One region of the Zhenhengia sp. genome, then DNA from elsewhere that is predicted to be linked to it. Evidence: riboswitches for the same ligand, from Rfam matches in the RefSeq annotation. Region 1 holds a riboswitch; the other holds the start of a gene.
What was found. Region 1 has a riboswitch for thiamine pyrophosphate ahead of thiC (phosphomethylpyrimidine synthase ThiC). Riboswitches for the same ligand answer to the same signal wherever they lie in the genome.
Positions count from the first base shown of each region.

Region 2: another riboswitch for thiamine pyrophosphate. It lies ahead of thiT (energy-coupled thiamine transporter ThiT); the one in region 1 lies ahead of thiC (phosphomethylpyrimidine synthase ThiC).

Region 1 covers NZ_JBKVCH010000004.1:22,428-26,866, reverse strand. Annotated here, with positions in the region: gene thiM (hydroxyethylthiazole kinase) at 1-252, opposite strand, end outside; gene thiW (energy coupling factor transporter S component ThiW) at 237-737, opposite strand; gene thiC (phosphomethylpyrimidine synthase ThiC) at 765-2,069, opposite strand; TPP riboswitch at 2,155-2,263, opposite strand; gene ACLTBU_RS05800 (hypothetical protein) at 2,404-3,672, shown strand; gene ACLTBU_RS05795 (GntR family transcriptional regulator) at 3,763-4,422, shown strand.
Region 2 covers NZ_JBKVCH010000019.1:21,197-25,635, reverse strand. Annotated here, with positions in the region: gene ACLTBU_RS15760 (ParB/RepB/Spo0J family partition protein) at 1-507, shown strand, start outside; gene ACLTBU_RS15755 (DUF4446 family protein) at 535-1,044, shown strand; gene ACLTBU_RS15750 (YkuS family protein) at 1,588-1,878, shown strand; gene thiT (energy-coupled thiamine transporter ThiT) at 1,901-2,569, opposite strand; TPP riboswitch at 2,654-2,755, opposite strand; gene ACLTBU_RS15740 (polysaccharide deacetylase family protein) at 2,935-4,439, shown strand, end outside.

The DNA.
Region 1 (4,439 bases):
ACCAAGGTTATTAGCTTTTTGACCTGCCTTTAGCATACTGATAAATTTAGATTCATTAGGTGTACCTAAATTAAGGACAAGAGCCTGTGCAGATGCTGTAATTTCTTCTACTTCATGTACATCATCAGCCATAATAGGAGAAGCACCACAAGCTAGAAGTACATTAGCGCAGTCATTGGCACTTACATAATTGGTAATACAATGAATAAGTGGACGTACTTCGTGGACCTTACTAGCTATTTGCTTAAACATGTTAGCCACTCTTGCCATACTTTTGTTTTACGTAATACATTAAGGACCATAATAGAAATAGTTGCGCCTCCTAATGAGCTAATCATAAAAGGCATAACATAGGCAAAAAGTGCTGCTTCTTTACCCATAATAAGTGTAGCCATAGGGAATGCTACAAGCCCGCCAATAATACCTGTACCAATGATTTCACCGATATAAGCCATATGTAATTTTTGTGTTTTCATATATAATAAGCCGCAGAGGAAGGCGCCAATCATACTACCAGGAAAAGCAAGTAGTGTACCAGTACCAGAGAGTACTCTTAAAAGAGAGATACAAAAGGCTACACCTAGGCCGTAAAAAGGACCTAGAATAACGCCACTTATAACGTTAATCATATGTTGTACAGGGAAGCACTTAGCAGCTCCAAGTGGAATATAAAAAGCTGAACATATAACGCCTAAAGCAATTAATAAACCTGCAAGTGTAAGCTTTCTAACTTTCATTAAAGATTCCTTCTTTCTTCGAATGTTTTAGTCCATAATATCGACATCTTCGCCGCGAAGAATTTTATTAATGTTACGTACAGCGCACATTTTACCACACATAGTACAAGTATCTTCACGCTCTGGAGTACTAGAAGTGCGGTAATCTCTCGCTTTATTAGGGTCTATAGCAAGGTCAAACTGTCTTTCCCAGTCTAAGTTTCTTCTTGCTTCACTCATAGCGTAATCCCAATCTTTTGCACCAGGAAGCCCTTTCGCTACGTCGGCAGCATGAGCGGCTATTTTAGAAGCAATAATACCCTCCTTAACATCATCAACAGTTGGGAGTCTAAGGTGTTCGGCTGGTGTCACATAGCAAAGAAAAGAGGCTCCATAAGTCGCAGCGATCGCGCCACCAATAGCAGCTGTAATATGGTCGTAGCCTGGTGCTACATCTGTTACCAAAGGCCCAAGCACATAGAATGGTGCACCTTTGCAGATGGTCTGCTGAATTTCCATATTGGCTTGGATTTGATTAAGTGGCATATGGCCAGGGCCTTCTATAATGACTTGAACATTACGGTCCCACGCACGCTGTGTAAGTTCACCTAATGCTACAAGTTCTTTAATTTGAGAGACATCTCCAGCATCTTCAATACTGCCAGGTCTACATGCATCGCCGAGACTTAAGGTAACGTCATAAGCGGCGCAGATATCTAGAATTTCATCATATCTTTCAAAGAATGGGTTCTCGAGCCCAGTAAGCTCCATCCAAGCAAAGATAATAGAGCCACCTCTAGAAACAATATTAGTGTGACGTTTTGTTTGTTTGAAAGAGTTGGCTGTATCACGGTTAATGCCGCAGTGAATGGTCATAAAGTCTACTCCATCTTCGGCATGCATACGCACAATCTCAATCCATTCATCAGAAGTGATTTTTTTTAAAGGCTTGTTATAGTAGACAACAGCATCATAGATAGGTACAGTTCCGATAATAGCAGGGCATTCCTTGGTAAGTTTTCTTCTAAAAGCTGCTGTATCTCCAAAAGAGCTTAGGTCCATGATAGATTCAGCACCTAAGTCTATAGCAGTCATTACCTTTTCCATTTCTACATCTAGATTGAGGCAGTCTTTTGAAGTACCTAAATTGACATTAATTTTAGTTTTAAGTTTGTGTCCTATACCATAAGGTGTAAGGCATATGTGATTTTTGTTAGCTGGAATAGCAACATGTCCCTTAGCAACAAGTTCTCGTAAAGTTTCAGGGCATATGTTTTCATAGGATGCTACATGATGCATTTGGGGTGTAAGAATTCCCTTTTTGGCTGCATCTATTTGAGTTGTGTAATGCATAGTTTGTTCCTCCTTGATTAAAGTTTAATTTTAGGTATAAAAATAGCGAAACCTACCCGTAGACAAGTTTCGCTTAGTAATATGCTATGCTATGACTAACCTTGTTCCCTACGTTGGCATTACCCAAATCAGGTTTAAAGGGTCGAAGTTGATGACTTCCTCTCAGCCCGCACACGAGCTCCCCAGGTTTTGCTATTTTTTTATATTTTATCATAAAATTATTGAGTATTAAACAATTTTAAGAAATTAATATTTTTAGAATGACTGAGCATAAATAGGACAACCGTATCATATAGTTATACTAAACGATATCCACATATATGGGGGGAAACTAATGAAAACGAATAAGAAGGTACTTCTAGTGACAATGGCTTTAATTGTTCTTAGTTTAGGTACTGCATGGTGTCTTTTTAATGATTATAAGGGGAAGCCACGTTATATTGTAAACGCATATATGAAAGCACTTAATAGTAGGGACTATGTATCGGCAGCTTCTCTGTTTTATGAGGATGAGCGATTACATGATTTTAATGATGTAGAAATGGCACAGTATTTAAGTAACTATTTTGAGGAAAAAGGATTCGTCAAAATGGAAGAAGGTAGAGGACAGATAGGGGAGCAAACAGGAAATGAAGCAAAAGCTTTTTATGAAGTGAGGTATAGTTTTGCGGGGCAGAACGTAACCAGCACTTTAAGTGTGGTAAAAGTAGAGGATAAGTGGCAGGTTGTATTTCCTTTTAGAATAGAGGATGTTAATATTTATACACCTTTAGGGTCTACTGTATGGTTTAATGATGAACCTGTTACACAAAAGGAAAACAATAAATACATTGTAAAAAATGTGTTACCAGGTCATTATACTGTACGTATAGCTTTTCCAAATGAAATATGTAGTGATTATATTACAGATATAGAGGTGCCTACCCAGACAGAGATAAAGATACCTTACCAAACGGTGGGAGTTCATATTGAGACTATTCCAGGGACGATAGTAGAATTAGGTGGTGAGAAGCAGGCTAACTGGGAAGGGAGTGTTGATTTTGAACAGGTATTAGAGGGGACATATCCTTTAAAAATCTATGATATTTATGGTAATATTGAAACTTATGAGAGTGAAATTACCATCTCAAATGAAAAGAAGCAGTTTGTTATAGAGGATTTTAAGCTTTCTAAGACTGGTAGTGAAAGGTTTAATCAAAGTATTAATACTTTTTACGCAGCTTATATAAAAGGAATAAAAGGACATAACAGTAAGAACTTAGAAAATCATGTGGTTTCAGAGAGTAGGGAATCCATAATAGGAGAATTTGAAGACTGGTTCATTAAAAATAAAGATGTTCAAAATGCTCAAATGGAAGTAGAGCTAGAGCAGGTAGAGGTTACAGAAAATGGAGATTTAGAGGCTAGCGTGTTAGAGATTGTCCATTTAACGAATAGGGAAGTAAACGATACAGGCAAGATGCAAAATGTAGGGTATAAGATTGCTTTAAGATGGGTGATGACATTAAGTATAGATGGGGAAGAATATAAGCTTAAAGATAGAGTGTTAGAGGAAAGTCTTGTTTCTTACAAGGATAAAGATGATAAATGGGTTGCCTACTAAAAAAACAATTGCACTTTTCATAGAATTTGTTAGAATAAGGTTTGTATACATAGATACGCGTACGAATGGGTGCGGGTAAGGAGGATTAAAGTGGGATACAATATTGGTGTATCAGATAAAGCTTCTCTTAGAGGTAAAGTGTTTAACACAATCAGGGAAGCTATTCTAGAAGGAAGTTACAAACCTGGGGATGTGCTTAGAGAAAGTACAATTGCAACGGAGTTAGGTGTAAGTCGTACGCCTGTAAGAGAAGCTATTAGACAGCTTGAGCTAGAAGGCTTAGTACAATCCATACCTAATAAAGAAACAGTCGTAGCAGGGATTACACAAGAGGACGTTGAAGATATTTATCTTATTCGTTCAAGACTTGAAGGTTTAGCAGCGAGAAAAGCAGCAGAACGTATTACAGAACAAGATTTACAAGAGATGGAAGAGATTTTAGCGCTGACTTCGTTTTATGTAGAAAAAAATGAAGTGAATCAACTCAAAGAGTTAGATCATAAGTTCCATGATATTATATATAATGCAACGCATAGCAAGACACTTAATCATATGCTTTCAGATTTTCATTCTTATATTCAGCAAGCAAGAAAAACTTCTATTTCTACACCAGGTAGACCAAAAGAAGTTTTAAAAGAGCATGAAGGTATTTACGAAGCACTTAAAGCAAGAAATGGTGAACTTGCAGAAAAGTTAGTAGAAAAACATATTCAAAATGTAGAGCATAACTTGCATATTAATAATAAGTAAAAAGGTGAAGCAGTAGT
Region 2 (4,439 bases), on a different contig from region 1:
TGTGCATATAGTTTATTAATGGAGAGGTTTGACTATACTCAAGAAGAGGTAGCAACTCGTGTAGGAAAGAGTAGATCAGAAGTTACTAATATTATGCGTTTATTAAAGCTTACACCAGATCTTCAGCAAAAATTAAGAGATGAAGAGTTAAGTTATGGACAAGCTAGAGCATTATTATCCATTAAAGATATTCAATTACAAAAAGAAGCAGCAGAGTATATCATTGCACATGAATTGACTGTAAGAGAAACAGAAAAATATGTTCAAAGTGTAATTGCAAAAGCTGAAAAAAGTGAAGAGCAAGCGGCTAAAGAAGCACGTAAAAGAATGCAAGCAGTATTAGAAGAGGCTCTTGGCAATCAAGTCTTCATAAAAGAAGTACAAGAAGGGTTGCAAAAGTCTTTAGGAACTAAAGTTTCTATTACACAAGGTAAGCGTAAAGGGAAAATAGAAATAGAATTTTACAGCAATGATGAATTAGAAAGAATTATTAGCAAGATAAAATAGAAAAGTTTTAAGGGAGAATGCTTTTAAATGGAATCAGTGGTAGAACTATTAAACCCATATATGATTTATATTGTGCTTGGATTAGCAGTATTTTGCTTAATTTTATTAATTATATTACTCATGAGTTTATCAAGATTAAAAAAAATACAGAAGAAGTATCAAGCCTTTATGATAAAAGAAGACGTAGATTTAGAAGATTTATTAATTCATTATGCTAAAAAAGTAAATAGTGTTAAAGAAAAACAAGATGAGATAAAAGAAAAAATAGATACACTTAGTAATGAAATGAAGTATTGCACACAAAAAGTTGGTGTTGTAAGATATAATGCTATTGAAAAAGTAGGTGCAGATTTATCTTTTGCAATTGCTATGTTAGATGCAGAAGATAATGGTATAGTATTAAATGGGATTTATAGTAGAGATGGATCCTATGTTTACTCAAAACCTGTACAGAATGGACAATCTACATATCAATTATCAGATGAAGAGAAAGAAGCTATTCGATTAGCTAAAGAAAATAATAAAGCAATCGCTTAAATAAAAATAAAAACCCAACCTAAATACAGCTCCCCCTTTAAATAGCTGCATTTAGGTTGGGTTTTCTTTGTGTGGTAGAAGTATAAAACTTATCATTAGGCATTTAGTCTAGTAGATAAAAGTCTTAACCTGAGGTATGCAGTTGCTTTCTATAAGAGAAGTTATCATCTGCTTGATGAAAGGGATGTCATCACATTTATCATAAGCCAGATATAAGTTCAATTAGAGAAAAGAACGTTATACTTTGGGTATTAACATTAACCACTTAGCATAAGCTTTATAAAGTTTTAGAGAAAATCTAATAAATATCTACCACATTTATTTATTAGATTTGAGAAAAGTAAAGAATAGTGGAAAGGGGGAACCAGTAAGCTTTACTTTTCATTCGTAGAATGTAAAAAGCCCTAGGATTCCTTTCACGTTCTACATATACTATATAGTCCTATGTATAGAAAATTCTTCAGCTTTTTTGAAACTTTTTTTGTATTAAGCAAGATGAAATGACGCATAATACTAGAAAAACTTTGAAAGAGGAAAGCAAGCATGATTGTATCTATAGAAAAGAGTCTATATTATGTAAGACAATACCTAGAAAATACGGGTAAATATGAGATTTATGATAAAGGCAATTATACAGGTCCTATACATGCCTATATTTATGAAGAAGATGAGTCAATAAGTGAGTTTGATGCAATGCAAAATAATTTAATTAATTTAGCACAACAGAAACATGTAGATATTAGACATGGTGTATTGATGATTAATGCTAAAAATAAAACGCCCAAAGAGATTGATTTAATACTCTCTGAGCGCTTGTATAGAAATATCTACTAATGTTTCACGTGAAACATAAAAGTTAATTTGCAAATGTAATTTTTAAATATTTATAAATTGGTGTTCTAAGAATAATAATGCCAATAATTAGGGTTATAACAAATTCTACAGATAGGAACCCTGCATTATATATTGCTGAGTAGATCCAAGGGTTCATACCTTCTGGTGCATATTCGCCAAAGAAAATCGCACCTGATAGAAGATGCATACAGAAGCGCCCAAGAATGGCGATTAGGATGCCGAGGCTAAAGCGGAGTTCTAGAGATTTAATAGCCTTAGGAAGAATACCAGCAAAGCCTAGCCAAGCAAATGCAAGAGGGTAATCAAGTAAGATAGAAATCCAGTTTGCAGCATAAGCACCTTGGAAAAATTGTAGGAAACCATATGCAAGACCAGCAATGATACCAGCTGTAGGACCACATACAAATGCAAACAAGATAACAGGTAACATGCTTACTAGAGTTATAGAACCGCCTTGGGGCATTTCAAAAAGCTTAATGTAAGATAGGATAAAGGATAAAGCAACACACATACCACCAAAAGCTAAAGTTTTAGAAGTGAGTTTTGGGGTAGTGGCTTTTACCTTTTGAGATTTGATGATTACAGCAGTAATGAGTAGGATAACAAATATGCCTAAACTTACCCAAACCATCATAGGTGTTTCAGATAGACTTGCTAAAAATTCATTCATTCTTTTTCTCCTCCTTTTTTTATAAATATACTTAATCGAGGAGAATACATAAAAAAAGACACAATAAATGTGCCTAGGTATTCTTAGATCCTGTACACACTTCCCTGCAGCGGCATTATCCGTACACAGGTCATAAGGGTCTGCAAAATGCACTCTCAGCCTAAAAAAGCTCCCCTAGCATATTTATAAATATTAGTTTAGTTTATAAAAATATATATAAGAACAATTATATAATATTATATTTTTTTTGATAAGTCAATGTACATATAGTTCAACTTGCAATTTACATATAATAACAAGTAAAATATTTAGACTTATTAGCGATATATGGTACAATAAAAGAAATAAAATATGAAGGAGATACAATGAAAAAAACAAGAAAAAGATATAGTATACTGTTGATTATACTGATAGCCATCGGTATGACAGTATTCTTTATGATATTTCAAGGTAGAAAAAATACACCTATTGTAGATGTTTATTTAGATAATAGCAATCAACAACACATTGTAACATACGGTGTCAATGCAGCATACATAGATGGAAATAATGAAAAGTGGAAAATAGCAACAGCGACAATAGATGAAAGCGACGATTTAAATCTAGAAGGCATACAACTTATGTATACTGTTTCTGATACATTAGAACAGGACTTAGAAGAAATATCTAAGAAGTATGCAGGAAAAAAAGTATGGATTAATATTGGTTTAAATGAAGATATGAGCGTAGGAGAGCTAAGAAAATTTCATGAAAGAATAGAGTCGCTCATTGAAGAGTATGAAAATATTTATAGTGTTTATGATTTAGATATAGCACTTAAGCTCTATAAGACGCATGGATTCAAGTGGATAAGTCATAAGGTAGAGAGTAATGAAGATATAGAAGCGATTTATAATTTGCCTGAAGAATTGAAAGAACAAGTTAAAGTACTTATTAATGACTATATCTTAGAAAATAATAAGTTATCGCTTTCCGAGCAATTAGATGCCATATCTAGATTGTACTATAGTATTCCTATGAATATAGGGCAAGTAAAATTAATTTTTAATCAAGGGGACTTGAATAAGGCACATTATAAAATTATAGATCTGTATAATGAAATTGTTAGTGAGAATTGGATAAGTACTCATAAGATTGAAGAGGATACTACGCCATATATTAAGCTTGAGGAGGGAATTAATGTAGGAAATCCAGGTGAATTTTTAGTTTCATATTATGAAGGTATTGAGTTTGTAGAGTATAAATTTAATGACCAATCCGTGCAAAAAAGCTATAGATTTCCATTTAAGTTAAAAGAAGAAGTATATGATGGGAAAAATGGTATTAATAAAATAAAGATTATTGTTAAATTAAAAGGACAAGAAGTTCCCCATGTACAGGAGTATTATTTAGACTTTAAGGATATGACTAAAGTAGGTGAAAGAAGTGAAAGATTAACACCGGATTATCCTGTTGCTATGCAAATGACTTATGAAAAGCCATATATTCCAGTACTTATGTATCATGAATTTAAAGATGTTGTAGGCGAAAGTGATAGTGAACAGAGTATTTCTGTAAGTACGAAATTGTTCGAAGAACATATTAAGACTTTATTAGATAATGGTTATACACCTATACATTTTAAGAATCTAGAGGACTACTTTGAGCAAAAGGGTGGATTGCCTGAGAAACCTATTATACTCACTACAGATGATGGGTATTTAAGTAATTATACCATAGCGTATCCTATTTTAGAGAAGTATAATGCACCAGCTACTTATTTTATTACATCTGCTTATGTAGGAATAGATACGACTATGCCTCACTTTACTTGGGAACAGGCAAAGGAGATGGAAGAAAGCGGGCTTGTTGATATACAAAGCCATACCCA